Regions from separate parts of the Thomasclavelia spiroformis DSM 1552 genome, predicted to be linked through region 1. Evidence: riboswitches for the same ligand, from Rfam matches in the RefSeq annotation. Region 1 holds a riboswitch; the other holds the start of a gene.

Region 1 (16,331 bases):
TTAACAATATCTTTTCGATGTTGAGTTCCTAAAACAACTCCAACCCCTTCAATTTGTTCAATTTCTTCTGGTGCTATTTGACTATAACACCCAGCTACACACACTGTAGCTTGAGGATTTTTACGAATTGCTTTACGAATCATCTGTCTTGATTTACTATCACCTGTATTAGTGACAGTACATGTATTTATTACATATACATCTGCAATTTCTTTAAAATCAACTTCTTGATAACCTGCTTCGTTAAATATTTTTAACATTGCATTTGATTCATATGTATTTACTTTACAACCTAATGTATGAAATGCTATTGTTTTCATTTACTCACCTATTTTAATTTTCTTTTTATTTTTTTATGGGTCTTTTCCCCAATTAATTCATGTTCATATAAATATTCTAAAATATTTTCATCATCTTCTTGCTTAATAATTTTATCAATTACATCTTTAATATTTTGTAAATCAGGATATTTTTTTGTATACTTATCAACTAAACATATTTCATTTACTATTTTATTATTCTTAAATTGATAAACCACTTTAAAATCATCATGATATAAATATTCATTTTCTTGATCTTTACCCACTAGCTGTAAAGAAGAAAAATCTGATTCATATGGTTGCATATCATATAATTTAATAAAAATATCAATATCTTTAGAAAAATCATTAATATATTGTATATGATGTTTTAATGTTACCAACATATAATCATTAAGATAATATTTATTTATAAATGGCTCTAAGTATGGTATATGGATAATTTCCTTACTATTACGATCAACAAAATTTATGAGATCTTTTGTAATCTTATTTATATCATACTTAAAAATACTTTGTCGTTGTTTATAATTGATATGTTCAAATAAATCATAGTTATTAGCTATAAAATTATTATAACATTGATCAATTTCTTTTTTTGCTCTAATACCTTTTAAAATAACTTCATAAGCAAATAAATCCCATGGATTTTTAACTTTATAAACGAAACCTTCTTGTTCAATTTCTTTACTACCATTATTAACAAATTCAAATAATTTCGTTTTATTTAATTTCACTTCATAACGATACTTATATAATAACTTTAATACTTTCATTTACCAATCTCCCTAGCAAAACCAATAACACTTAATAAGTACAATGGTGCAGTTTCGCTTCTTAAAATTCTTTTTCCTAAAGAACAAGCATTTATATTCATTGATTCCATCATACTAATTTCTTCATAATCAAAACCACCTTCACTGCCTACAATAATTGTTATTTTATCACCAGGATTCAATTGTTTCAAACATTCTTTTAATGCAAAATCGGTATCATTTTTTGCCTTTTCTTCATAGGCAACTAAATTATAGTCACCTAAATATTCTTTAAGTTCATCTAATTTTATTACATTAACTATTTCTGGAACTTTATTTCTTCTTGACTGTTGCGTAGCTTCTTTTAAGATTTTTTCATAACGAGTTAGTTTTTTAGAAAATTTTGCTTTATCACTTTTAACAACACATCGTCTTGTAATTAAAGGAACAATTCTACTAACTCCTAGTTCTGTTGTTTTTTGTAAAACCAATTCAAATTTATCACCTTTAGGTAAAGCATAAACTAAAGTAACCTCAACATCCAATTCATTATTTTCATCCAATTCCTCAACAATCTTGATCAATCCTTGATCCAAATCATCTAGTACACAAAGATAAACCATACCATTTATATCAATACAAATAATCTTTTCACCATTTTTACTTCTCATAACATTTTTCAAATGATGTAAATCATTACCTGTTAATATCAAACAATCTTTATCTTTTAAATCTTCATCTATAAAATATCGCTGCATAATATTCCTCCGCTACCATTCTAACATGTTTAATACACGGATAAAAGAATTTTAATCTATCAATAAAAAATAGACTTTATACTAAAGTCCATTTTTTAAACTATTTATAAATTTAATAACTTTTCTAATTACCCAACTACCACTATTATAATACCATGATCCCTTATATTCAGGTTTTTTTACATATTTAGTATATTCATGATTCAAACAATATCCAAAATAAATAATACTAGAAATTAAATAAATTGAAATTAATAAAACTACAATGCTAGCTAATGGTCCATACAAAACATCATATCTTGTATAATTATCTATAAAATATATAAATCCGATACCAACAATCATTATACCGATACATGTAAATAACGAACCAACTATTCCATAAGTAATAAATCTTTTTTCAAAAGATAAAAAACGATAAAAAAAATAAAACAATACCAAAAAACCTATTCCAATAACAATTATACTTCTTGTAAAATAATTAATAAATGCCAATAATATTAAGCCTATAATCAACGATATAAACATTATAATTGCTTTAATTCTAATCAAAATATTATAAGTATTAAAATCTTCATCATCCTTTGAAATCAACATAAATGAATAAATTGCATTACTAGCTAAATAAATTGATAATCCCATCGAGATTATTAACGATAAATACGTATCATAATGTTTTGATAAAACATATTCGATAAACGGAGAAATTAATTCTTTTGGTAAATACCAATATAAAAACTCAACTAATTTAGGATTATTTAATATTTCATTTTGAAAAATTCTCAATACAATAATCAAACCTGGTAACAATCCTAGTAACATACAAAAACTAGAAGAGTAACGAAATAAATTTCCTTGAGATGAAAAAAATTTTATAACAACCCGTTTAAATCTATGCATTATGACACCTCGATATCATTATTTATTTATATTTTAACCAGCTTATAAAAAAATAAACAAAGGCTAGAAAGTTACTTTCTAGCCATATTTTAACTAATTAATTTAAATCCATCATCATAATCAACAGTTACGGTACTTCCATTTTTTATTGTTCCTTTAATCATTTCACGAGCAATTAAAGTTTCAATATTAGATTGAATAAATCTCTTTAATGGACGAGCTCCAAATGTCACGTCATAACCATATTCACTAATAATTGCCTTAGCACGATCAGTTACATTAATAGTTATCTTTTTATCCTCTAAACGATGTGATAATTGATTAATGAATTTATTAATGATTTTGTTAACAACACTTTGATCAAGAGAATTGAAGTAAACAATTTCATCAATACGATTTAAAAATTCTGGTTTAAAATGATTTTTTAATTCATTATCGATTGCTGCTCTAGTTTCTTCATTATTTCCTTCTAATAAATAGTTGGAACCAATATTTGATGTCATAATAATGATAGTATTTTTAAAACTTACCAAATTACCTTTAGAATCAGTAATACGTCCATCATCTAAAACTTGTAATAAGATATTAAACACTTCTGGATGTGCTTTTTCAATTTCATCTAATAAAACAATACTATACGGATGACGACGTACCGCTTCAGTCAATTGCCCGCCTTCTTCGTAGCCTACATATCCTGGTGGAGCTCCTACTAAACGAGATACACTAAATTTTTCCATATATTCTGACATATCAATTCGAACAATATTTTTTTCAGTATCAAACAATTGTTCAGCAAGTGATTTTGCTACTTCTGTTTTACCTACTCCCGTAGGTCCTAAGAATAAGAAACTTCCAATTGGACGGTTTTCATCATTAATACCTGCACGTGATCTTAAAATTGCATCAGTAACTTTTTCAATTGCATCATCTTGTCCAATAACTCTAACTTTCAAAGCTTCATCTAGGTGTAATAATTTTTCACGTTCAGATTCCATAAGTTTATTTACAGGTATACCAGTCCAACGAGCAATTACTTCGCTAACTGTTTCTACAGTTACTTTTTCCTGTAATAAATCATCTTCTTTTTTAGATGCTTCAAATTGACTTATTTCTTTTTCAATTTGAGGTAATGTTTGATATTTGATCTTAGATGCTTCTTCTAAATTACCTTCTGTTTGATATTTTTCTTTTAACGCTTCTAAACGAACTTTTTGATCTTTTAATTCTTTAATATGATCCAAAGATTTCTTTTCTTCTTGCCATTTATCACTTAAACCTTTTACTTGTTCATCTAATGAAGCAATACGACTTTTTATTTCATTTAAACGCTTTTCATTATCTTCACTTTTATCCTCTTTTTCAATTGAAATACGTTCCATTTCCAAACGATTTTTCTCACGTGTAATCGTATCAAGTTCCTCTGGCAAAGAATCAATTTCCATACGAATTGAAGCACATGCTTCATCAATTAAATCAATTGCTTTATCGGGTAAAAAACGATCAGTAATATATCTTTGTGACATATTTACAGCACCAATGATCGCACTATCAGTTATTTGAACTCCATGATGTGATTCAAATGAATCTTTTAAACCACGTAAGATTGCAATTGTATCATCTTGATCAGGTTCATCAACTTGAACTTTTTGAAATCTTCTTTCTAACGCTACATCTTTTTCAATATACATACGATATTCATCTAAAGTTGTTGCACCAATACAGTGAAGTTCACCACGTGCTAACATCGGTTTCAATAAGTTTGCAGCATCCATTGCCCCATCAGTTTTACCAGCACCAACTAATTGATGAATTTCATCGATAAATAAGATAATATTTCCTTCTGCTTTTTTTATTTCATTTAAAACAGCTTTTAGACGTTCTTCAAATTCTCCACGATATTTAGCCCCTGCAACTAATGCACCTAAATCCAATTCATATAAAGTTTTATTTTGCAAAGAAACTGGTACATCGTTTTTAAAAATACGCCATGCTAATCCTTCTACAATCGCAGTTTTACCAACACCTGGTTCTCCAATTAAAATCGGATTATTCTTAGTTTTACGTGATAAAATCTGAATCACACGACGAATTTCTTCATCACGCCCAATGACTGGATCAAGTTTACCATCAGCTACATCTTTAGTTAAATCACGTCCATATTTTTCTAATACTTCATATTGATTTTCAGGATTTTGATTATTTACCATATTTCCACCCCGCATTTCATCAATAACTTTCTTTACATCTTTTCGATTTAAATGAAATTCATTTAATAAATCTTTGACCCATGAACTATTCAAATCAAATAAAGCCATGATCAAATGTTCTACACTTAAATACTCATCTTTAAACTTAGACATTTGCTTATCAGCCAAACCAAATAACTGATTTAAATCATAAGAAAGACGTATGCTATTTATATCCACATTATTTACAATCGGCTTATTTTGCAATCTTGCAGTTAAGCTATTTTGTAATCTAGCAATATCAACATTACATTTTACTAACACACGATACATAATACCCGCATTATCTTCTAGTAATGCTAATAAAAAATGTTCTACATCTACTACTTGATGATTCATTTCACTAGCCATTTTAATAGCTTTTTGAATCGCCTCTTGCATCTTAGTTGTCCACTTTTCAATGTTCATTGTCATCACTCCTTTAGCACTCTATCTATCCAAGTGCTAATTATATTATACACAAAATTCTAGCACTGTCAACACCTGAGTGCTAAAAATATTTTATTTTTATCTATCTACTAATATTTTGTTTACTTGATATTTTTTTACATTCAAAGTAAAATTAATATGACAACATTATTAAGGGGAGCTTGTTGTACAGGCTGAGAGGAAGGTATTACCTTCGACCCATAACCTGATTTGGATAATGCCAACGTAGGGATAAAATACACTATAATTTTAGTGAGTATATCTGTTTGGTATGCTCATTTTTATTTTATTGCTAACCCTTATATAATTTTGTCAAAAATAGATTATATGGAGGTAAAATATGCTTGGGGAAAAACTAGAAAATGTAAGAAAACTAAATCCGTTAGTACATAATATTACTAATTATGTAACTGTTAATGACTGTGCAAATATTTTAATTGCCTGTGGTGGAGCACCAATTATGTCAGATGAAATTGAAGATGTTAAAGAAATTACATCAATTTGCTCAGCACTAAATATTAATATTGGAACACTTAATCACCTTACTATCCCTTCAATGCTTGAAGCTGGAAAAATTTCTAATAAATTAAATCATCCTATTTTATTAGATCCCGTTGGAGCAGGTGCATCTACATATCGTACCAATACTGCCAAAAAATTAATTGAAGAAATTAAATTTTCTGTTATTCGTGGAAACATTTCAGAAATCAAAGCATTGGCAGGAAATAATTCTGCAACTAAAGGCGTTGATGCTAATGAAGATGATGCAATAACTCTTGATAATATTGATCAAATTGTATCTTTTGCTAAAGAATTCGCTAAAAAAACTAATTCCATAATAATTATTACTGGGGCTAAAGATATCATTGCAAATAATGAGATTGCTTATGTTGTATCGAATGGTCATCCTATGATGAGTAAAATTTCCGGTACGGGCTGTATGCTTAGTGCAATGACTAGTGCTTATATTGCTGCTAATCAAGACGATATGATTGGAGGATGTCTATCTGCAATTTGTGCTATGGGAATTTGTGGTCAAAGAGCTTTTGATAAATTACAAAAAAATGAAGGAAATCTTACTTATAAAAATAAAATTTTCGATGAAATTTTTAATTTAACTAGTGATATTTTAGAAAAGGAAGCTCAATATGAAATTAAATAATAAATCTCTTTTACTATATGCTGTTACTGATCGAAGATGGAGTTACAACGATACTTTTTACAAACACATCGAAGAATCTCTTGAAGGTGGAGTAACTTTTCTTCAACTTCGTGAAAAAAATTTAGACATAGATTCTTTTTTTAAAGAAGCTATTAAAATAAAAGAGCTTTGTAAAAAATATAACGTACCATTTATTATTAATGATAATGTTGAAATAGCTTTAAAATCTAATGCTGATGGTATTCATGTTGGGCAAGATGATATGGGTGTAGAAGAAGTACGAAAACTAATTGGAAAAGAAAAAATTCTCGGTGTTTCTGTTCAAACTGTAGAACAAGCACTTCTTGCACAAAGCCAAGGTGCTAATTATTTAGGAGTTGGATCAATCTTTACAACAACTTCAAAAGATGATGCAAAAAGCGTAAGTATTAATACATTAAAAGAAATTTGTAATGTTGTTAATATTCCTGTAGTTGCAATCGGTGGAATTGATGAAAATAATGCTAAACAACTCTCTAAAACTGGAATTAGCGGTATTGCTGTTATTAGTGCCATATATGCAAACAAAAATATAAAAAATGCAGCAATGAAACTTAAAGAACTTATTGAAGAGATAGTAAAATGATAATTACTGGTGCAATTTTTGATATTGATGGTACACTTATTGATTCCATGAAAATTTGGGATAATTTAGGTGAAAGGTACTTACTAAAACTTGGTATTCAACCTGAAAATAATCTTTCAAAAGTATTATATCCAATGACTTTAAATGAAAGTTGTCTTTATTTAAAAAATCATTACTCTTTAACTTATTCAACAGATAAAATAGAACAAGATCTTTTAAAAATCTTAAATGACTTTTATTATTTTGAGGTTCCCTCAAAAAAAGGAGTTAATAATTTTTTAGCAACACTAAAAAAATTAAATATACCCATGGTTTTAACCACTTCAGGCAACAAAGATTTAGCTATAGTAGCTTTAAAAAGGTTAAATCTTTTAAAATATTTTAAAGCCATTTTTACATGTGATGAAATGCAAACAACAAAAAAAGAGCCTTATATTTTCGATAAAGCTGCTCATTATATAAATAGTAAACCTCAACATACATTAGTTTTTGAGGATAATTTAGATGCGATAAATACCGCAAAAGAAAATGGATTTATCACTATCGCAATAGAAGATACATTTAATATTTATAATAAAGAAATTTTTCAAGCATCTGTAGATTATTATTTAGATGACTTTAGTAATAATGAAATTTTTACAAAATATTTTAAAAATAATATACGAGAGGAGTAAGAATATGAAAACAGCATTAACAATTGCTGGAAGCGATTGTTCCGGCGGTGCAGGAATCCAAGCGGATATTAAAACAATGTCAGCTCATTATATTTATGCAATGAGTGCAATTACGGCATTAACTGCTCAAAATACATTAGGAGTAACTGATATCCTAGAAGTTTCTCCATCATTTCTTTTAGCACAACTTGATGCGATATTTACAGACATCTTTCCTGATGCAGTTAAAATTGGTATGGTTTCTTCAGCTAAACTAATTGAAGTTATTGCAGAAAGATTATGCTGCTATAAAGCACAAAATATTGTAGTTGATCCTGTAATGGTTTCAACATCTGGTTCAAAGTTAATTCAAGATGATGCCTTAGATGTTCTAAAGGAAAAACTATTTCCTATTGCTACAGTCATTACACCTAATGTCTTAGAAGCAGAAATTCTTTCAGATATTAAAATAGATACTAACCTTGATATGGAAAACGCTGCAAAAAAAATTGCCAATAATTATAATTGCTCCGTTTTAATTAAAGGAGGGCATAATATCAATGATGCAAATGATTTCCTTTTTAAAAACGGAAAAGGATATTGGTTCTATGGTAATAAAATAGATAATCCTAACACACATGGTACAGGTTGTACACTATCTTCAGCTATTGCATCTAATCTTGCTAGTGGTATGGAACTTAAATTAGCTGTTGAAAATGCTAAAAAATATATCTCAGATGCTCTTTTAAGTCAACTTAATTTAGGAAAAGGATCAGGTCCATTAAATCACTTTTTCATTTTTGATAAATAAAAAATAAGAAATACTATCTACTATAAATGTAAATAGTATTTCTTTTTATTTATTAAACAATTATTATTTTCCAAAATATCTTTCAAGTAAACCTTGGAAAGCTTTACCATGTCTTGCTTCATCACGTGCCATTTCATGTACAGTATCATGAATAGCATCTAAGTTAGCAGCTTTAGCTTTTTTAGCTAATTCAGTTTTACCCATAGTAGCTCCATTTTCAGCTTCAACACGCATTTCAAGATTTTTCTTAGTAGAATCAGTTACTACTTCTCCTAATAATTCTGCAAATTTTGCAGCATGTTCAGCTTCTTCATAAGCTGCTTTTTCCCAATATAATCCAATTTCAGGATATCCTTCACGATGTGCAACACGTGCCATAGCTAAATACATACCAACTTCAGAGCATTCACCTTCAAAATTAGCTCTTAATTCTTTTTTAATTTCTTCATCTACATCTTTAGCTACACCAACAACATGTTCAGAAGCCCAAGTCATTTCTCCAGTTTGTTCTACAAACTTATCAGCACCTACTTTACATACTGGACATTGTTCAGGTGCTTTATCTCCTTCATAAACATATCCACATACAGAACATACAAATTTTGCCATTATAATTTCCTCCATTTTATATTTTTATCGTTATCGATAACGATTACTAATATTAGTATACTATTTTTTTTATAAAAGTCAATACAAATAAATAATTAAAATATCATTTTTTATGTCAAAAATAATCTTCATTTCGACAAAATATACCATATTTATAATTATACTCTCTCTAAATTTTATGTCCATTAAAGAATCAAAAAACGGTTATGAAAATTCATAACCGTATAGCGTATTAATCTTCTTTTTTTCTAAGTACTGTATATCCAGCTACACTTAATAATGCGATTGTTGCAAACATTCCCGCTAAGCTTTCATCTCCAGTTTTTACACTTGTAGTTGTATCACCATTATTTACTGGTGTACTTACTGTGTTATCAGTTGTTACTGTTTGTAATCCGGCAATTGCTTTGGCTAGAACATCTTTTGCATTGTCTACTTCTTCTTGTGTTGCATTTGGATTTTCATATACTGCTTTTGCTTCATTTAATGCTTTTGTTAATCCATCAAATGTTGCTTTTGTATAATTTGCACTATTTAATCCATTTGCTTGATTGATTAAGTCTTCTAATAAGCTCTTATCTGGAATTAATCTTAAGTTCAAGAATGCTGTTACTAATTCACTGTATGCACTGTTTACTTCTTCTTGCATTGCATTTTCATCGTTATATACAGCAATTGCTTCATTTAATTCTGTTTCAAATGCTGTCCATGTAGTTTCTGTATATTTAGCAGCTTCTAATCCGCTTACTTTATCGATGAATGCTTTTAATGCTGTTTTATCTCCTTTTACAAAGTCTAACATATGCATTGCATTTGCAAGTCGATCAAATGCATTATTTACTTCTTCTTGAGTTGCGCCTCTATCACCATAAATAGCATTAGCTTCATCTCTTGCTGCTTTGAATTCATCAGCTACTGCTGGTACAACATTAGTTAAATCTTCATCAGTGATTGCATTTGCTAGATCAATTGCAATTTTTAATGCTGTTTTATCAGCTTCAACACTAGGAACTAAGTTTTCTACAGCTGTTTGTAAATCAGCTAGTGCATTATCAATAGCTTTTTGATTACTGTTATTATTAGCTAATACTTCATTAGCAGCAGCTAATTTTTCAGCAAATACTTGATAAGATTCTGGTGTATATTCATCTTCATCAATATTTAAACCATTAATATATTCTTGTAATACACTACGATTTGGTAGTAATGCATCATCATTCATAAGGACAATTTCAGAAATTGCCGGAACACTATTTGCATCCCATTCAATTTTTAATTCATAAATATTTTCCCAGAATGGTAAATAAATTTCATTTAATGATTTATTTAAAGTACCTATTTGTACCCATTCTCTAGCACTTTCACCATCAACTAAAGCTAATAACTTAGCATTGCTAACAGTACCTGTTTGAATAATATTTATCTTAGTTACATCAAGTTTTTCAGAAAGTGTATAACTAATATATCCTGCTTTAATAGTATCAGGACGATAAGATGTTGATAAATTACCATCAAACATATCTTGGGGTTCAAATCCTTGTTTTTCAATAGCACTTGAACTAAATGTTGGATCGTTAATTACAGGTACATATTCACCATCATTAATAACGATTTCATTAAATAATACTGCACGTTCTGTATTAGGAGCAGTCATAACAATTTTAATATAACGTGCCTTAACACTATCAGCACTACCTTCAACATAAACTTTATTTGGATAAGTTGTAGAAGCTTTATAACCTGCATCAGAATTTATACAAGTAACATTCGCTTCATCAACATTTTCTATACCATCACCAATTGTAATAACTTTTGTCCATTCGTCTAAATTATCAGAAACAAAAATTTCAGCATCACGAATATAATTAACTGCACTATCTTGACAATACATTGCTAATTTATTAATAGTTCTTTCTTGACCTAAATCATAAATAATATATTGTCCTTTTTCAACAGTAGAACCAAACTCAGTAGAAGTGTCCATATCACCATCAAATGCAGCTCCATTTTCACGACTATCTTCAGCCACCCCCCAGCTTGGATCAACACCAATATCAGAATCTAATAATAATGGTGCAGAGATTTCATTTGAATATACTTCAAATTTTTCAATTCCAAATGTAATTGAATCTGCTGTTTTATTTATTAATCTTACATATCTAGCATCTGGTAAATCAGTACTACTTGCATCAACATCTACCCAATCAACATAATTTTTTGATACTTGTAATGTTAATGCATCTCCACCTACTAATTGTAAATTAATATTAGATAAATCTCTAATTCTTGGTAAAATAATTCCTAAATATTCATTTTGATTTAAAGTTGCTGATTCAACTGTTGCAACTGAAGCAACACTTGTATCAATCTTAGTTGCAATTTCTTTTAAACTATCGTTGTTTGTATCAACAAAAGTATCATTTGGTCGATTGACTCTAAAATCAGACATCTTTAACCATACATTCTTAGGTTGGGTATTTCTAACTCTTACATAACGAGCTTTAATACCTGTTAAATCAGCAGTCACTGTTTTCTTTTCAAGATTTTGTGTATAGCTTTCAAATACAGTATAACTTTGCCCGTCTGTTGAATATTCTAAGTCATAAGCATTCCAGTAATCGTTTCCACTATTACCCATGATAAATCTTACAACTCCTAGAGGTACAACTTCTCCTAAGTCAAGCCCTACATAATCTCCAACTTTAGTATTTTGGTTATACCATGTAAATGTATTATCATCATCATCAAGCATATTTGCTTCACCATATGATCCATAAATACCATAATTTGGTGATTTAATTACAGTACCTGAATATTTTTCGCCAGTACTTTCATCAACACCTTTTCCATTTACAACAATATCACGAATACCTAACCAAGTATTAGCTTTATCAGCAGTAGCAATCATTCTAATTCCTTTTACATCTTTTAAATCAAGATCACTTATAGTAACTTCTTGTGGTAATTCATATTCTTCACCATTAACATCTTGCCAAGTTTTTCCATCAGTTGTATATTCAACCTTCGCTTTAGCAAATGTATCTCTTAAGTTACCACTTTGTCCTAATCTAAAAGTAACACTGTTAACATCAATTGCCTTACTATAACTAATACCTACATATGTTCCAGTAGAAATAGTATTTGGACTCTTATATGTTAATTCAGTAGATGCATTATTATCTAATGCACTTTTAGTAGAACCAGTTGGTGTATCAGTACGATTTGTAATAAATGTAACAATTTGTTGATCTGGATTTACAATAGTACCTACTTTAACAGATAAAATTGTATCTAAGTTTTGCATAAATGGATAGATATATTTTCTACCTACTTTTGCATATTCAATATGATCAACGTAATTAAATCCATGTGTTCTAGATTTATCAAATTCTGCTTGACCTGTTGAGAATTTATCCCATATTTCATCATTATCAGCACCATTTTGTAATCCTTTTGCTGCTTCTAAATAATTGATAATTGCTTCTGTTGTATCTTGCCAGCAATCTAACCAATAGATAATTTGATCTCTTGTTCTTTCATTACCTGGATTTTCACGATATGTGTTAGCGCTATCTTGTAATAGTTTAAATTCACCAATTAAATCATCTGCGCTAGCAGTAATATCACTACCTGAATTCAAAGCATTGATGAAACTTGATAATCTATCTTTTAATTCAATTGATTCTTCATTACCAATTTGTTGAGAATTCATCATGTGTTTACTTAATTCACGTAATGCGATAGAAGCAGGTGTATCTTCGATAGTTCCATGATCCATATAATTAAATGAATCATGCCAAACTTTTTCGTAATGACTTGCCTCTTCCCAAATATTCCATGCATAATCTGCATTAGTAAATAATGCTTCTTTACTTGGTTCAGATTGTTGCATTGGATTTAAAACAATACCTTCTACAGTTTCTGGGCGAACATTTGGTTTTAAAACAGCTTCAGCTCCACCCATAATTAATCCATCTTTAGTATTATCACTACATGGCCAATTAATCCACATATAAGCTGGGCGTCCCATATTACTATAAAACTGTTCGTTGAAGTTTGGACCAACTTCTCCCCAAACTCTACCACCTGTTTGGATAATACTTACAGAATCTGGTAATTGTTTTAATGTTTGCATTTGTGCACTAGTACCAAATCCTGTGTAATCATTTGGACAGAAAATCATATCTGATTTTAACCCTGATACAGTTGCTTGTTTTTCAATTAACCAGTTTGTTAAATCTGTCATCAAACGCACATAGCATTGAGCACCTTGAGCAGGAACAGCTGCATCATCTGCTAAAATTGCAAATTGTTTAACTCCTGCACCCATCAATTGTTCAAATTTTGTTTTGATAACATTTAAATCATTTTGATAGTTTTCTTCAGTATCAAATCTGATTGGATTATACATAAATGTATGTAATGCATAAACATAGTAACATTTACTTTTATTACCAGCTTCAGCTAACTTACGAACTTCAACTAGTTCATCTTCAGTATATAAACCTCTCCAATTTGAATTATGTTTTGGATCATCTTTTGGAGCATAAATATATTGATTTAATTTATAATCTCCTCCAAAAGTCATTAAATCTGCACGATCTTCATTAGACCATGGATTACCATAATATCCTTCAATAAATCCACGTCCTTTTACATCGGCATAATCATTGATTTTTAATTCTAAAATGTTATTATCTTTAATTTGATTAAAGATATGTTTTAGAGATGTTATTCCGTGGAAAGCTGCATCAGTATCTCTACCTAATACTGCAATAACATTGTTATCAACATTTAGAATATAAGAATCGCTATGAGTGAATAAATCTTCACTATCAATTAAAGCATTGTCTTTAAAATATTTATCAGCATAATCATCTGAATTATAAGTCCCAACAATCAAGTTTGTTTTACTTTCATCAATTGCATCACTTACTGTATTTGTTTTTTCTAAAATATTTAAAACATCTACAGCATGATCTTTAGTAAAACTATCAATAGCATCACCATACACAACATTAACATCATCAGAAATTGCAAACTCACTATCATCATATACAACTTCATGAGGTGTTGGATAAATTGTGTATTCAGACACTTCATTTTCAGCATTTACTGGTTGTAAAATTACCAATGAACTAAATGTCATTGTTAAAGTTAAAACAGCAGCCAATACTTTTTTAAACGTTCTTTTCATTCTTTTCCCCTTTCCCGTAAATTTTAGATAAAATTAGTCCACGTTTACTAATCATCAAAACCCACGTATTATATAGGATTATCATAAAATTAACTACAAATTTTATATTTTTAGATATTTGTAAATTAAAAACAATCCTACCATATTTATTATATCATCATACATAGTCATGTCAAATAAGCACAAAATAAAAAAACGGTTCTTTACCGTTTAAATATTTTATAAAATTACTAATTATTAGTATTGGTATTCTTTTTTATATGAATACAAAGATATGTCTGTTCATCAGGTGATAAGTCATAATTATATCTTTCTTTAATCAATTTAACAATTCTATTAATGCACAAAGCTAACCTAGCATCTTCCTTAAGCATTTCACGAATATCAGAAGTAGTATCTACGACACTACTAGCATCATCCCGAAAAATTCTTTCTGCTAAAAATTTAAGATGCGTGGAAATACGAGTATAGCCAATTGAATCCTCTTCTAACTCCACTTTCATTGTCTTTTTTATCAAATTCAAAACTTCTTTTGTAAGAGTAACAATTTTCATAGCATTATTTGCATTATTACTAAGTGAAAAATTAACTAAATGTAATGCTAAATACCCTGCTTCATCTTCATCTAAGCGAATGCCTATTTTATTTTCTATATAATTCAATGCCCATAATCCTACTTTATATTCTTCTTTATATATTATTTTTGTTTCATTTAAAATAATGTTTGGTAAATAAATATTTTCTTTTTTTCTTTTAACTGCAAAAGAAAGATGATCACTTATAGCAATAAAAATCTCACCACTAAAATCAACTTTTAAATCTTTCACTGCTTTAGAAACAATTTTATGTGCTATTTCATAATAAACAGCAGGTACTTCTGCAATAGACTGTTCAAAACGCTTTTTTTGGTCATCTTTAAATAAATATGTTTTTTCTATTTTAGTTTGATCAACTAAATCACCCGCTTTTTTTTGAAAGCCTATTCCTGAACCTGTTAATATAATATCTCCCAAGTCATCAGAAATCGCTGCTACACTGTTATTGTTAAAAACTTTTAATATTTTCAACTCAATCACCTCTTACTACATTAAAATATCATTTATTGAATCAACAATAAAACCAACTTTAGTTCCAATAATAATCTGAATACTATTTTTTCCAACCTTTACTATTCCAGTTGCTCCAGTTGATAAAATTTGTTGTTCATTTACCAAATCAAGATTTTTTAATTCTACCCTTAACCGTGTAATACAGCTATCAACATACATAACATTACTACGCCCTCCCAATGCTTCCAATAAAATAATTGCCAGTTCATCATAATCATCACTAACTAAAATAACATTAGATTCATTTTTATTAATTTCTTCTACAGAGTCATCAATTTCTCTTCCTGGTGTCATAAGATTATAGCGAATAATCATAAATCTAAAAATACAATAATAAATAATCCCACATATAACTCCTAAAGGTATTAACATAAAAATATTATGTGCATAAGGTGAGCGAATGCTTAAAATATAATCGATTAACCCTGCTGAAAAACCAAATCCCGCTATCCATTGAAATAATGCAGCAATAAACATCATTATTCCTGTCATTAGAGCATGTATAACATATAAAATTGGCGCGACAAACATAAATGAAAACTCTAATGGTTCGGTTACTCCTGTCAAAAAAGATGCAAATCCTGCTGATAATAAAACAGCTACTACCTGTTTTTTCTTTTCTGGTCTTGCACAGTTATAAATTGCAATTGCTGCAGCCGGTAATCCAAACATCATCACAGGAAAAAATCCTGCTTGATACATGCCTGTTTCTCCTACTACACTTCCAGGTATTGTTCCCCAAAATTTTCCTATATCA
Region 2 (16,331 bases), 290 kb from region 1:
CCAAAATCAAAATAATAAATAAAAGTGAACACATCATCACTTTAGTAATTTTTTCAACACCATTTTTTAATCCTAATGAACAAATTCCAAATCCTAAGAAAACAACAACTACCATCCAAAATATTTGTAATATTGGATCTTGTAGTGAATTATTAAAAATACTTTCTACTTGCTGAGGTGTCGTTCCAATAAAATCTCCTTTTGCCATCTTTATAAAATAAGATAACATCCAACCACCAACAGTAGTATAGAACATCATTAAAACATAATTACCTAATGCTTGAAACTTACCAATCCCACTCCAAATTTTTTTATCTGGCTTCAATGTATTAAAAGCTAACACAGCACTTTTTTGACTTGCACGACCAACTGCAAATTCCATAGTCATTATTGGTGCCCCTAGGGCAACCAAGAAAAACAAATAAATCAATACAAATAAAGCTCCGCCATATTGTCCAACAATATATGGAAATCGCCATACATTTCCTAAACCAATTGCACAACCAGCAGAGATTAAAATAAATCCTAATCTTGACGAAAATTTTTCTCTCTCTTTCATTTTTACAACCCTTCTTAAAAATATTATCAGGTTAATTTTAGCCTACTGTTTAACAAATTTCAACAAATTATCAAAACCACATATTATTTTATATATTTTCGTTTTTTATATAATCGATAATCGGTTCTATATATTTTCGATCAGTCCAATCACATTTCTTTCCTTTAGCTAAAACTAATGCTTTCATCCACGGTTCATAAGTCTCTGGATCCTTTTTAGCAATTGCTTTTTGTAATAATTTACACAAACTACGATCTTTAAAACTCATTTTACTTTCATCCCATGTTCCCCTACCATAAAATATCGGTATATCTTTTAAATCATCTTTTAAATTATAGGCTTTAATTTCATCAAATGCTTTTTTATCATAAGGTGAAGCTCCCACACAAAAAATAATCACCTTTTTATTTTTTAACTCTGCATAATTTTTTTTCAATACTTTTAAGCCTGATATACCACTAGCATATATTGCTGAAGCAAATATAACTAATTCATATTTATCAAACATTCCCTTTTGATAATCTTTTATATCAAAAACATCACAAGCTATTTCTTTTTTTAACATATAAGCATATTTTTTTGTCGCCCCATATTTTGATTTATACAATATTAATATTTTATTCATCGTCATCACCTCTATATAACTAATTATAACATTTATACGAATAATAAAAAACACGGATAAAATTATCCGTGTTTATAAAGTACATACATTTCTTAATTGATTATTTTTAAAACCTTCAATATTTAAACATACTTCATCGATTACACGATTACGTGTTTCAACCGGTGCCCAAGCAATGTGTGGTGTCATAATTAATTTAGTAGCATCATTGATTTGTAACAATGGACTATCATCATTAAATGGTTCATTTTCAAACACATCTAATCCGGCTCCAGCTAATTGATAATTTTTTAGAGCCTCAACTAAATCTTTTTCATTTACAATCTTTCCTCTTCCTACATTAATAAGATATGCTGAAGGTTTCATTTTAATAAACGCATCATGATTAAAAAGATTTTCAGTTTGTTTATTCAATGGTGCATGAATTGAAATAATGTCACTAGTTTTTAACAACGTATCAAAATCTACTTGTTTATAAGCTTGATGGTTATTTTTCCCACTTGTTGAATAGTATTGAACATTGCAATCAAAAGCACTAGCAATACTAGCTACTTTTTGGCCAATTTCACCCATTCCTACAATTCCCCAAGTTTTATTAGCTAATTCATTAAATGTATAACCTAAATGTGTAAACATTGAGCTAGATGAGTAATTTCCTGAAGCAATATAATGATGATAATAATGGGTTTTATTATAAAGATCTAGAAGTAATGCAAATGTGTGTTGAGCAACTGCATTAGTTGAATAGCTTTTAACATTGCATACAGTAATCATATTTTCTTTACAATATTCTAAATCAATATTATTTACACCTGTTGCTGTTACGCAAATTAATTTTAATTTTATACAGTTTTTTAACTGTTCTTTGCCTAATAGATGTTTATTAGTAATTACAACATCAGCATCTTTAATTCGATCAGGAATATCTTTTTTATCAGTTTGTTGATAAATTGTCACTGCTCCAAATTTATTAAGTTTACTAAGATCTACATCTTTACCTAAAGTTTCGCTATCTAAAAACACAATTTTAAAATCTTCTTGGATCATGTTTACAATCTCATCTAAACTTTTACCAGCTAACATTTCACCTAGTAAAATTGCTTCATTTAAATCTAAAATCTTTGAAGTATTACAGTTTCCACTCATTACTCCTTCATTTATTTCAAAATTTAAATCTTTATTTAATAATGAAATTCCTAAACTACGATTAGTAATTTCATCCATATTTTTAATATCCTTTAAAACCTTATTCGTAAAATCTTTATCCTTTTCATTACAAGCTTTAATACACTTTGTAAAGTCTTTAAACTTTCCAACTTCTTCTCTAAAAATATCATTATACAATAATGGTAAAACAACATTATATACATCCATCGGAACCGAACCATATCCTTTTGTAAAACAATACAATATTGCACTACCTAATTTTTCATCTTTCATTCCATCTACTAACTTCATCTTTTTCTCCTAAAACATATTTACTATAATTCTTTGACGATCTTGTAAAGTCATATCATCATAAATAATAAAACAATATTTAAAACGTTTATAACGATGATCATATTTTAATACATTATAACTTAAATAACGACTATCACTTTCTTTAGCGCCACTTCCGCAAGAAGAACCAGCAGCAATAACATACATACCATCATGATTAGTAAAAAATGGTAAATGTTTATGTCCATGTAAAACATATTGAATTTGATGTTTTCTAAACCACTCAATTAAATCTTGACTATCTACTAGTGCTTTAGAACTATCCATTATTTTTCCCACAAACATTTTTTCACGCCATCTTTGTTTTAAAAACTCATCTCGGGTAATTGGAAATAAATGATGATGTAACATTGCTACCATCGTGTAATCTTTTAGATTTTTAATACTTGCTAATTCTTCATCAATATTATCTAATTGCTTTTTACCAACTTTTCCTCTTGCTAAATTTCCTTCTACTGTGGAATCTATTTTGATTAAAATAATCTTTTCTTTTTCAAATACTTTAATACTTTCATTCAACAAAAAAGCAATCACTTTACTTTTTTGTCTTTTAAAAATATTAAAACCATTAACTATTACATCATGATTACCTAAAATAAAAGAAACATCTCCGCTATATTTATTTTTTAATAACTTCATAAAGTTAGATGCTTCATACATATTTTTACGATTAGGCGAATTCATTAAATCTCCAGTAATTAAAAATTTCAATGAATAATATGATCGTAATTGTTTAAACGTTTCATCTAAACTTTTTTCTAAAGCTAGACAACCTTTATTTTTCTTTTTATTTCCTAAATGTAAATCACTAAGTTGTATAAAATAACTATCGTATGGACTTAGATATCTACTTGAAAAGATAGTATCTTGTTTTATTTTAAACATTGCATCTTGAATGTCTTTTATCGTGTATACAGGCAAAAAAGACCAATTGTCACCTTTAAATATTAAAAGACCCGGCCAACGATCAATTTGATATAATGCATTTATAAAATGCCTATATGGTCCATAAAATGATAAATCATCTTTTTTTAATAAGCTATGACAATTAATAACACTTACTTTATCACTACTTAAATCTTTAACAATTTGTGATGAAGTCAAATAAACATTAATAGTATCACTGTAATCAAAACTAGACAATACAACAATTTGATATTTATTTCTTTCTGTATTAATATATTCCATTAACTCATCTAAGTATTTAGGATCAATTTTATCTATTATCTGATCTTTATTTTTAGCTTTGCAAATAGCATTAAAAGCATCATAACCTATATTTTCAATGGCATTTAGATTAATGTTGCGTTTACGCATCCATTTTCTAAATTGACATAATCCACGATATCCATCAAGAATGCGAGTAAAATAAGTAAAGCTATTATCGAAAATTAGATTCAAATAGCAATTGATCAAATCATATTCATTCATTTCATCGCCTCCTAGTTATATTATACCGCAAGAAAAGAAAAAGCCTATAAAAATATAGGCTTTTTTAAAATTTCAGATTTCTTGGTGTTCTTGGGAAAGGTTCAACGTCACGAATATTTTGCATACCTGTTAAATACATTAAGAAACGATCAAAGCCTAAACCAAATCCTGCATGCTTACATCCACCATATCGACGTAAATCCATATACCATTGTAAGTTGTCTTTAGTCATATTTTTTTCATCCATGATTTTTTCTAAGACATCATATCTTTCTTCACGTTGACTACCACCTACTAATTCTCCGATTCCTGGAACTAATAAGTCACAAGCGGCAACTGTTTTATTATCATCATTTAAACGCATATAAAATGCTTTGATTTCTTTTGGATAATCAGTTAAAAATACTGGACCTTTAACTACTTGTTCACAAATATAACGTTCATGTTCACTATTTAAATCCATTCCCCATGAAACTTTATTTTTAAACTTAACATCAGCCTTTTCTAAAATTTCAATTGCTTCAGTGTATGTCATACGTTTAAAATCGCTATTTCTAACTTTAGTAATACGATTAATACAATCTTTATCAATCATTGATGCAAAGAAATTCATTTCTTCTGGAGCATTATCTAAAACATAGTCAATACAATATTTAACCATATCTTCAATCAAATCCATATCATCTTCAAGATCTGCAAAAGCAATTTCAGGCTCAATCATCCAAAATTCACTAGCATGTCTTGAAGTATTTGAATTTTCTGCTCTAAAAGCAGGCCCAAATGTATAAACATCTCTAAATGCCATAGCAAAAGCTTCAACATGTAATTGACCAGTAACTGTTAAAAAAGCTTCTTTTTCAAAAAAGTCATCTTCAAAGTTTGTTCCATCAATAGTTGTAGCTCTAAACATTTCTCCAGCACCTTCACCGTCATTACTTGTAATGATTGGTGTATGTACATACACAAACCCTTGTGATTGGAAAAATTCATGAATCGCCATTGATAAAACACTACGTAATCTAAAAATAGCATAAAAAGTATTAGCTCTAGGTCTTAAATGAGGAATTTCTCTCATATATTCAAAAGAATGACGTTTCTTTTGTAATGGGAAATCTTCATCACAACGACCTTCAATTTCGATTTCAGTTGCTTCTACTTCAAAAGGTTGTTTTCCTTCAGGAGTTAATTTTAATTTTCCAACAACTCTAATTGCACTCCCTGTTGACAATTTATCAATTTCTGCATAATTATCAATTCCTTGTTCAGTATAAACAATTTGTAAATTTTTAAAATATGTACCATCATTTAAAGCAATAAAACCTAGTTTACCACTATTTCTATTAGTACGAACCCAACCCTCAAGTTCAACATATTCATACCCTTCTAAATCCATCATTTGATTACTTAAAAACATTTCATATAATTCTCTAACCGTTATAAATTCAAACATATTAATCCTCCTAGTTTTAAATATTATATACTTTATCATCTATACTATTCAAGCATTATTATCGATTTGAATCCATCTTAATTACTAATTCTTGGATTGCTACTACAACATCTACTTGCTGTACCTCTACACCAGGTCTAACCGTAAAATGAGTATGTGTAAAATCTACAATTCCTCTAATTCCTAAATCCATTAAACGATCTACTGTTGGTTGAACATTTTCTGAAATGGCTAAAATTGCAATCTTACAATCTTTTGGAAAAGTTTTTTCCAAATCATCAATATTATACAACTTAACTCCAAAACGTTCGCCCTCTTTGTTTTTATCTTGATCATAACCACAGACAATTTTTCCAACCGTATATTGCCAACGATTATATTTTAAAATCGCGCTTCCTAAATTTCCAACTCCGATTAAAATAATCGATTCATCTAATCCTAAACCTAACACTTCACTTAATACATCTATCAGATGTTTAACATCATAACCTTTACCACGTTGACCAAAATTATTAGTTTTAGATAAATAAGTAAAATCTCGACGAATCGTTGTATCTAAAACTCCTGTTAATTCTGATAATTCACTTGATAAACAGTTTTCTTTACCTTCATGTTGCATCTTTCTAAGAGCTTTTAAATAAACCGGATAACGCGACATCGTTGCATTTGAAATTTTTTTATCCATCACTTCTTACTCCTTGATAAGATTCACTTTCAAGATCCAAATTAGGTTTAATTCCAAGTGATAAATCACTAAACATTTTCAAATCATACATCTGTTTTGCACATAAAGCAATCATCATAGCATTATCAGTACAACAACTCATAGGTGGTAATAATAATTCAACACCATCCAAATTACTTACTGCCATCTCCATTGCCGTTCTTAATCCTCGATTAGCACTTACTCCACCTGCTAACATTACTTGTTTAACACCATAAGCTTTAGCTGCTTTAATCGTTTTATTAACTAAAACCTCAATTACCACATTTTGAAAAGACGTCGCTAAATTTTCTTTATTAATTGTTTCACCACGTTGATTAGCTTTATGATTTAAATTAATTACCGCCGATTTTAAACCACTAAAACTAAAATTATAGCTATCATCATCTAAAGGAAGCGGTAAATCATATGTTGCTTTTCCAACACTAGCCATTTTATCAATTATCGGACCACCAGGATATGGTAATCCTAAAACTCGGCCAACTTTATCATATGCCTCACCAACAGCATCATCAAATGTAGTTCCAATAACTTCAAATTCAAATGGTGCTTTTAATAAAACTAATTCACTGTGTCCACCACTTACAACTAAACATAAACTTGGATATATCATATCTTGATTATAATTATTTGCATAAATATGACCAGCAATATGATGAACCCCAATTAATGGTTTTTGATATGCCATAGAGATTGTTTTAGCCACTTGCAATCCAATATGCAATGAACCAACTAACCCTGGTCCTTTAGTAACTGCTATGGCATCAATTTGATCAATTGTAACATTAGCTTTTTTTAATGTTTCTTTTAGTACTACACTTACACATTCAACATGCTTTCTACTAGCAATTTCTGGAACTACTCCACCATACAATGCATGTATATCAATTTGGGAGGCTACTACACTTGATAAAAATTCACGTTTATCTTTCAAAATAGCCATTGCCATTTCATCACAACTTGATTCAATTGCTAAAATCAGTGACATTTACTTATCCTCCATTTTCTTTATCATTAAATATGCATCTTCATGATTATCTTGATAATAATTCTTTCTTGTAGCAACAATTTTAAAACCACATTTTTTATATAAACTAATTGCTTTTTCATTAGAAACACGTACTTCTAAATTAATATTTGGATATCCTTGCATTTTAGTAATTTCTTCACATTTATCCATTAAAAGCTTTCCATATCCTCTACCTTGATACATTTCTCTTATTCCCAATGTAGTTATTTGAGTTTGATCTCCTAATAACCACATCCCAATATATCCAACTATTTCATCATTATTCTCTAAAATCAAAATAGTCGAAAAAGCATTTCTCTCTACTTCATAATATAAAGCATCTTTATCCCAAGGAGAAGTAAACAATTCTTTTTCAATCTCTACGATCTTATCAATATCCAAACATTCCATTTTTCTAATTAACATATTTTTTTAGCCTCAACATCCTTTAAATAATGAGGAATTAAATTATCAACATCTTCAACATATTCAACATTTTTTGAAGCCTCATATATATTTTTACATAAATCAACTTCAATTTTATCATACCCAACTATTTCACTATCTCCATATACTGGATAATCAGGATACTGCTTTTTAAAATCATTAAAATTTTCAATCAACATTATTTGATCATCAATAACCTTACAATTATTATCATACACTCCAACAAATATCTTTTTACTACGCGCATCGATAACACTAATTGCCTTGTCACTACCTACATATCCATGTAAAGAAGAAACCGCTTTTATTTTTATTTTACTAATTGCAGCTAATGTTTTAGCAATCGTTAAGGCAACTCTTTGACCAGTATATGAACCAGGGCCAATCGTTATGATCATTTCATCAAAATCTAAAATATTAAAATTATTTCTTTTTAACATTTCATCTAAATAAGTTATAGCATATTCAGATTGCTTTTTATTACCAAACTCTTGATATCGCTCAAGACATTTATCATTTTCATATAAAGCTATTACCAGATAAGCATTTGATGTATCCATTACAACTGTTTTCATTTAAACTCCTCCAATAACTGCTCATATCTAGATCCTACTGCTCTAAATATAAAATCACGAGCATTTTCATCAATTTTTTTTATTTCAATTTCTAATCTTTCAGTTGGTAAAATATCTTCAATATAATTTGCCCATTCAACTACACAAACATCATCACTATCAAAAATCTCTTCAAAACCCAAATCATCATCTTGACCTTCCAAACGATAAGCATCAAAATGTGATAAATTCAATCTTCCTTGATACTGTTTTAAAATTGTAAAAGTAGGACTATTAATAATTTTTTTAATTTCTAAACCTAAACCAATCCCTTTAGTAAAAGTAGTTTTACCAGCACCTAAATCCCCACTTAAAGTAATTAGCATATTTGGTTTTAATAATTCACCTAATTGCTTTCCTAATTCAATTGTTTCATCTAAATTATTGATTCTAATTACTGTTTGCATTTTTTCACCTATCCTTGTGTTAGATCTTCATAGATATGGTACCAGTGTTTAGTAAAATCTTCATCAAATGGACCAGCTCTTTTTGAAGCTAAATTAATTAATATATCTAATTGTTTTTTTAATATTTTATCTAATTCTTTAGAATAATTCATTTGTTTTGCGTGTTGACGATATTCTTCTTCGTCCAAAACACGATAATTTCCATCAGGAAAAACTTTTAAATCAAGATCATAATCAATATATTTTAATGCTTCGCCATCATATAAAGTTGGTGAAGCAATATTACAATAATAATAAACTCCTGTTTTACGAATCATGCAAATAACATTATACCATTTTTTCTTAGGAAAGTAGCATATTGCAGGTTCTCTTGTATGCCACATTCGTCCATCTGCTTCGGTAACTAAAGTACGATTATTTATCGCAATAAAATGATCATCATTTTCATCTAAAATAAATCCCTTGGACCAACATCGATGGATACTTCCATCATGTTTATAACAATGAATTAATACCTTTTTTCCTACCAGGGAATTTGACATTATTCAATACCTCTCTTTATAACATTTCTATTATACACAAAATGCATATTTTTTTAAAGGTGAAATCTCATAACAGCAATAAAAAAGACACATATCACCGTGATACGTGTCATAACTTAATTATATTCTAATTTTATTTTTTAATCTTGGATATAAAAGCATAAACAAGATAAAACATACAACAAGAGTGGCTAAATTATATGGGATATTATATGATAAGTTACCAAGTAATGGAGTATTAAATGCATACCACCCAGCAATTAAATGACTAATTGTTTTTAATATCATTACAATAATAATTCCAATTGGAATTTCAATTTGATTAATTTTAATCAATGGAATCAAGCCAACTATTCCGACAATTGCCATTGGTAACAAATAGTCAAAAATAACTGATAGCGGTCCATAAAATGTCGCTAAACCTAAGACAAAATGTAACCCTACACATACAAGTGAAACGATTAAACCATAACTAGCTCCCATTAAATAGCTACATAACATTAATGCTACTAAAGAAAAACTAATATTTCCACCATTTGGCATTGTAGGTGTAAATTGTGTTAGATATTCTAAAACAATTTGTAATGCTGCAAAAATAGCCATATAAGTCATTGTTTTAGTAGTAATTTCAAATTTCCTGTTTTTCATTCTTTGTTTTCCCCTTTCTTAAAAAGAGCCAAACAAAATTAAAAAAAGCTTTTTTACAAGCGTAAAAAAGCAAATAATTTTAAAATTGCTCTCTCTACGCTGGCATTACCCAGTTCAGATAATAAGGGACAAGGTATAACCTTTCTCAGCAAAATGCGCCCCTGGCTCATTTATATTATATGATTTATTAGTCAAATTTCAAGAAAAAATTATAAAGCTTATGCTTTTTTATAGATATTTTATAAAATAATGATATAATGACCATAGATTAAGGAGGCTGTATAAAAATGGCAAAAATTATTTCTGTAAATGCAGGTAGTTCATCATTAAAATTTCAATTATTTGAAATGGATGACGAATCTGTAATTACCTCTGGGGTTATTGAAAGAATCGGATTAGAAGATTCTATCTTTACGATCAAATATGATGGTAAAAAAACAGTTACAACTAGTCCTATTAAAGATCATAAGGTTGCAGTAGAACTATTATTAGATACTTTAATTGAAAAAGGCATTGTAAAAGATTTAGATGAAATCAAGGGCGTTGGACATCGTGTTGTTCAAGGGGGCGCATATTTTGATTCATCAGTTATTATTGACGAAGATGTTGTAAATAAAATTGACGAATTAAAATCATTGGCACCACTTCACAATCCAGCACATTTAACTGGATATTATGCATTTAAAGAAGCAATTCCTAATGCTGGTGCAGTTGCGGTATTCGACACTGCTTTTCATCAAACATTAGAACCAAAATGTTATATTTATCCAATTCCATATAAATATTATACTGATTATAAAGTGCGTAAGTATGGGGCTCATGGTACTAGTCATTACTATGTTTCTAGAAGATGTATTGAAATGTTAGGTAATCCTGAACATTCTAAAATTATCGTTGCTCATTTAGGTGCTGGTGGATCTTTAACAGCAATTAAAGATGGTAAGTCAGTAAATACATCTATGGGATTTACACCACTTGCAGGTATCATGATGGGAACTCGTAGTGGTGATGTTGACCCTTCAGTAATTGATTATTTAATTGAAGAAGTTGGCATGGATATGAAAGAAGTTATCAAAATGTTGAATAAAGAATCGGGATTATTAGGAATTTCAGGTATTTCTAGTGATTTTAGAGATGTTCAAAATGCTGCCATTGAAGGAAATGAAAGAGCACAATTAGCAATTGATATTTTCTATCGCCGTGTTATTGCTTATATTGGACGTTATTTCATTGCTTTAGGTGGTGTTGATGCAATCTGCTTCACTGCAGGAATTGGGGAAAATTCATTCTTTGCAAGAAAAGGTATTTGTGATTTATTAAAAGATGCTTTAGGTGTTGAACTTGATGAAGATGCAAATGTTAATGGTAAAGGTGATCGTTTGATTAGTACTCCTAATTCTAAAGTTAAAGTTTTTGTTATCCCAACAAATGAAGAATTAGTAATCGCACGTGATACTAAACGCTTATTAAATTTATAAAAATACATGTAGCAAAAATGCTACATGTTTTTAATGATGAAAATTAAAAGTTATTTTAAAGCAACGATTCATGAATCTTTGCTAACAGGTATTTTACTTGCGATTGTTGGGGGATTTTTAGACATCTATACTTATATTTTAAAAGGTAATGTCTTTGCTAATGCACAAACTGGTAATATTGTTTTAATGGGATTAAAGATTGCTCAAAGTGATTTTATAGGGGCACTATATTATTTATTACCGATTATGGCATTTTTTCTTGGAATTGTTATTAGTGAATATATTAGACATAAATTTACTAATCTTCAATATCTTGAGTGGCAACATTTGATTTTGATAATTGAAATAATTATTCTTACAATAATTGCTTTTGAACCAAAACAATTACCACATTTAATTTGTAATGTAACAATTGGTTTAGTTTGTTCATTACAAGTTAATGCTTTTAAAACTACTCGTGGTTTACCATATGCTTCAACTATGTGCACTGGTAATTTAAAATCGGCTGGTCAAAAATTATCTGCCTATCTTTTTTTACATGATAAAGATGCATTGAAACATTGTTTTCGATATTTAATCATTATTTTCTTCTTTATTTTAGGTGCAATTATTGCAACAATATTAATTAATTTCTTTGGTCAAATTTCTTTATTATTTTGTTGCTTACTACTTTTAATAGCTTTATTGATTTTAATGTATTAGCCTTTTTAGGCTTTTTTTATTTTAACAAATGCTCTTCAACATAATTAATAATTTCTTTACGTGTACTAAGTACATTGCAAAATGGTTTTCGTAAATCCAATCTTTGCATATCAACACAACGTATTTCACTTAACTGTAAACGACTTTTAGTTTTTACATTTTCCATCATTACATCAATATCTAATTCAAAACCCGGATTACAACTATTACCTTTTAATGATGTGCACGGAATAATTAACATTTTATAACCTAAATCTTTTAATATATAACACCAATGTCCATCCATTAATTCTTTAGGAAATCCTCGTCCAATATTGAAATATGCGAGTTGATGAATTTTAGGCCTAAGTTTTAAATGATAAAACGTATTTTCACTATCACGACCTTGCTCTTTTACTAAATGACAATAAAAATATTCTAATTGATTAGTTAAATGTTTTAGTGAGCAACTATATTTTTCTACATCATAAATACCGGTCTCTTCTAGATTTTCTAATGATTTACTTATTTCAACTAAGTTATCATGAACACTCATTTTGATCTCCTCCTATTATCTTTTACATTAGTAATTCTAAAATTACTTATATTGTTTACATTTTTTTAATATTTATGCATTTTATACCATTAATTTGTTATAATGCTTTTAAAAGGAGGAATCTATGTGAAATATAAGCTTCAAGGGGATTATTTGACATTGATCATTGATAATGATTTTCATCATAAAACAATTAGAGATATATTCAATTATTTACATTTATCAAAAAAAACAATTCATTTATTAAAACAAGATAAAAATTATACTTTAAATAATCAATTTGTAAACGATAATCATCTTTTAAACAAAAATGATCATTTAAAAATAAAAGCTTTTAATCAAGAATCAATTGATTACGTTCCTCAAGAATATCCTTTATCAATAGCTTATGAAAATGATTTTATCTTAATCGTAAATAAGCCAATCAATACAACTATTTATCCAGAAACAAAAAAAGAACTAAATACATTGTGTAACTATGTTGCAAACTATTATTTAGAAACTAATCAATATTTGCTAATTCGACATATTCATCGTTTAGACAAAGATACGACTGGTTTAGTATTATTTTGTAAATGTCCTCTTTTACAGCCAATATTAGATAATATGATGGCAAATAAATTAATAAAAAGAAGCTATATTGCTATTTGTAAAGGAATTATCGATCATGATCTTACGATTAATAGAGATATTGCTCGAGATCGTCATGTTAATAAAATGAGAATTACTAACAAAGGATTAAAAGCAATAACAGAAATAAAAATTATTAAACATGATAAACAAAAAAATTATACTGTTTGTAAATGTGATTTGAAAACTGGTCGAAAACATCAAATTCGTGTTCATCTAGCTTCAATTAATCATCCATTATTAAGTGATCCTTTATATGGTAATAAAAGTAAATTAATTGATCGATTAGCTTTACATGCATATAAATTAGAATTTATTCATCCTGTTACAAAGCAACAGATTATTGTTAAAGCTGACTTACCTCAAGATATGAATTTTATTAATATCAAAAAAGATTGGTTATAAGCCAATCTTTTAATTATACTAAAATACCGTTACAGTGATCTATTTCATGTTGGATAATTTGGGCTGAATAATCTTTGAAAGTTCGTGTTTTTTTCTTAAAATTAAGATCTAAATATTCAACTGTTATTTTATGATAACGCAACGCTGGCATTAAGGTTTCATGACATAAGCAACCTTCATTTGTTTCATATTTACCTGTAGTTTTAGTAATTGAAGGATTGATCATTACTAAATATTCATCATTATTTTCAATTACAATTATTTGCTTATTATAACCTATCATATTAGCTGCCATTCCAACACATTTATCTTTATTTGCTTTAATTGTATCTAAAAGATCTTCTACTATATATAAGTCTTCTTTTGATGCTAATGATGATTTTTGACTTAAAAATAATTTATCTTTTACAATTTTTTTAATCATTTTTTACTCCTTATACTAATTGTTTATTCATCCATTTACCACTATGATAACGCCAGATAAAGAAAATACTACGCACTATCCAATCAATAAACATTGCAATCCATACACCTAATAAACCATAACCCATATATCGACCAATAACATAACTAAAACAAAATCTAAAAATCCACATCGAAGTTGCTGAAACAATCATTGTAAATTTTGCATCATTTGAAGCTCTTAAAGCATTTGGAAAAGTAAATGCTAATGGCCAAATTGTAGCTGCAAAAATTGTATGAATAAAAATACATTGATATGCTAAATCAATTGTTTCTTTTGAAAGAGCATAAAATTTTAAAATTATTGGCGTAAAAACCAATAATACAGTTATTAAAACAGCCATTGTAATATATGTAATCTTCATTAATTTTTTTATATAATATTTTGCCTGTTTATAATCGTTAGCTCCTACACACCTACCTACTACAGTAACCATTGCAAGCGACATTGCCATTCCTGGAATAATTTGCATTTGTGCAAGATTATTAGAAACAGCATTGGCTGCAATTGAATATGTTCCAAAAGAAGCAATTAAACTTTGTACTAGTATCTTACCAAATTGGAACATTCCATTTTCTAAACCTGAAGGAATCCCAATTGTAAGAATCTTTTTGATATAAGTAAAATCAAAATGCCAATGTAAATAATCATTGACATATAATTCATTATTTTTATGACTTAATGTCTTTAAAATAACTGTACAAGCAACCACTCGGGCAATTAAAGTTGCCAGTACAGCTCCAAAAACGCCCCATTTAAAACCAAAAATAAATACTGCATTTAATCCAATGTTAATAACATTCATAATAGCACTATTGATCATTGAAATCTTAGAATTTCCTATCGCTCTAAATAATGCTGCCCCAGCATTATATAAAGCAATAAAAGGATAAGAAATTGCTGAAAACAAAAAATAAATTTCAGCATTTTTCATGACATTTGCTTCTACATGTCCAAAAATAAGTTGCAATAAAGAACTATTAAAAATAATGATAATGATCATTAATACACTAGCTAGTAAAGCTGTAATTAAAATTAATTGCTTAGCAGAATATTGAGCTTTTTTTATTGAACCCTGACCAATAAACTGTGATGCAACAACAGCTCCTCCAGTTGCAAGAGCTGAAAAAATATTGATTAATAAAACATTAATCCCATCAACTAATGATACTGCTGATACAGCTGCTTCACCAACACTTGCAACCATTACAGTATCTGAAAAACCAACTAGTATTACTAGTATTTGTTCAATTATTAATGGAATTATTAGTTTTTTTAAATCTTGGTTACTAAATAACATTAAATATCCCCCCAATGGGTTTTATTATATACCTATTTTATATTATTTTGTATTATTTATTGTAATAAGTTGTTTAATTTCTTGATTATTTAGTTTTCGATAATTTGCCAATGATAGATTATTATCTAAATTTATTGAAGCAAACATAACTCTTTTTAATTCTAATACTTTGTTATTACATGATAAAAACATTTTTTTGATCTGATGATAGCGACCCTCATTAATAGTAAGATAACAGTGATAATCATCAATTATTTCTAAATAACTTGGTTTACACTTTACTTTTTGATCTATTATAATTCCGTTATTAAATATTTCAATTAAATCATCAGTTAATTTATTTTTAACTGTGACATAATATTTTTTATCAATATGATTTTCAGGTAATAATAATCTTTTTGATAATGTTTTATCATTTGTAATTAACAATAAACCGGTTGTATCAATATCTAATCTTCCTAAACAATAACAATCATCTCGACCGATTAAATCAATTACACATTTATATTTTTTATCATGATTAGCACAAATATATCCTTTAGGTTTATTTAACATGTAATAAACAAATGGCCATTTTAACTCAACACCATCAAAAACAATAACATCATCAATATCAACTTGATATCTTATATCTTTAATAATTTGATTATTAACTCTAATTCGACTTGATTTAATCAAATTTTTACATTTATTTACATTACCTAAATTACAACACATTAAAACATAGTATAAATCTTTAATAACTATCACCTCAATCCTCAAATAAAATATTAATAATAACCGCTACTATTGCAAACAAAACCCCAGCTATTGGCCAAATAATCCAACTATGTCCCCAATCATTACTTACTAAACTATATCC

The links. Region 1 has a riboswitch for thiamine pyrophosphate ahead of thiM (hydroxyethylthiazole kinase). Riboswitches for the same ligand answer to the same signal wherever they lie in the genome.
Region 2: another riboswitch for thiamine pyrophosphate. It lies ahead of NQ543_RS03120 (energy-coupled thiamine transporter ThiT); the one in region 1 lies ahead of thiM (hydroxyethylthiazole kinase).

Annotation. Positions count from the first base shown of each region.
Region 1 covers NZ_CP102275.1:415,840-432,170, reverse strand. The annotation lists gene mtaB (tRNA (N(6)-L-threonylcarbamoyladenosine(37)-C(2))-methylthiotransferase MtaB) at 1-320, opposite strand, end outside; gene NQ543_RS01815 (hypothetical protein) at 329-1,096, opposite strand; gene NQ543_RS01810 (RsmE family RNA methyltransferase) at 1,093-1,833, opposite strand; gene NQ543_RS01805 (YhjD/YihY/BrkB family envelope integrity protein) at 1,915-2,733, opposite strand; gene clpB (ATP-dependent chaperone ClpB) at 2,823-5,387, opposite strand; TPP riboswitch at 5,552-5,657, shown strand; gene thiM (hydroxyethylthiazole kinase) at 5,749-6,570, shown strand; gene thiE (thiamine phosphate synthase) at 6,557-7,195, shown strand; gene NQ543_RS01785 (HAD family hydrolase) at 7,192-7,869, shown strand; gene thiD (bifunctional hydroxymethylpyrimidine kinase/phosphomethylpyrimidine kinase) at 7,874-8,659, shown strand; gene NQ543_RS01775 (rubredoxin-like domain-containing protein) at 8,723-9,268, opposite strand; gene NQ543_RS01770 (beta-N-acetylglucosaminidase domain-containing protein) at 9,501-14,465, opposite strand; gene NQ543_RS01765 (PRD domain-containing protein) at 14,696-15,541, opposite strand; gene nagE (N-acetylglucosamine-specific PTS transporter subunit IIBC) at 15,548-16,331, opposite strand, start outside.
Region 2 covers NZ_CP102275.1:707,903-724,233, reverse strand. The annotation lists gene NQ543_RS03175 (sodium-dependent transporter) at 1-559, opposite strand, end outside; gene NQ543_RS03170 (flavodoxin domain-containing protein) at 648-1,184, opposite strand; gene NQ543_RS03165 (D-2-hydroxyacid dehydrogenase) at 1,257-2,642, opposite strand; gene NQ543_RS03160 (metallophosphoesterase family protein) at 2,652-4,115, opposite strand; gene asnS (asparagine--tRNA ligase) at 4,180-5,565, opposite strand; gene NQ543_RS03150 (redox-sensing transcriptional repressor Rex) at 5,624-6,250, opposite strand; gene tsaD (tRNA (adenosine(37)-N6)-threonylcarbamoyltransferase complex transferase subunit TsaD) at 6,243-7,277, opposite strand; gene rimI (ribosomal protein S18-alanine N-acetyltransferase) at 7,278-7,724, opposite strand; gene tsaB (tRNA (adenosine(37)-N6)-threonylcarbamoyltransferase complex dimerization subunit type 1 TsaB) at 7,718-8,320, opposite strand; gene tsaE (tRNA (adenosine(37)-N6)-threonylcarbamoyltransferase complex ATPase subunit type 1 TsaE) at 8,317-8,766, opposite strand; gene NQ543_RS03125 (DUF402 domain-containing protein) at 8,775-9,308, opposite strand; gene NQ543_RS03120 (energy-coupled thiamine transporter ThiT) at 9,429-9,956, opposite strand; TPP riboswitch at 10,030-10,129, opposite strand; gene NQ543_RS03115 (acetate/propionate family kinase) at 10,244-11,434, shown strand; gene NQ543_RS03110 (YoaK family protein) at 11,468-12,136, shown strand; gene NQ543_RS03105 (hypothetical protein) at 12,153-12,671, opposite strand; gene NQ543_RS03100 (RluA family pseudouridine synthase) at 12,798-13,706, shown strand; gene NQ543_RS03095 (peptide deformylase) at 13,720-14,130, opposite strand; gene NQ543_RS03090 (MATE family efflux transporter) at 14,141-15,469, opposite strand; gene NQ543_RS03085 (pseudouridine synthase) at 15,512-16,219, opposite strand; gene NQ543_RS03080 (helix-turn-helix domain-containing protein) at 16,221-16,331, opposite strand, start outside.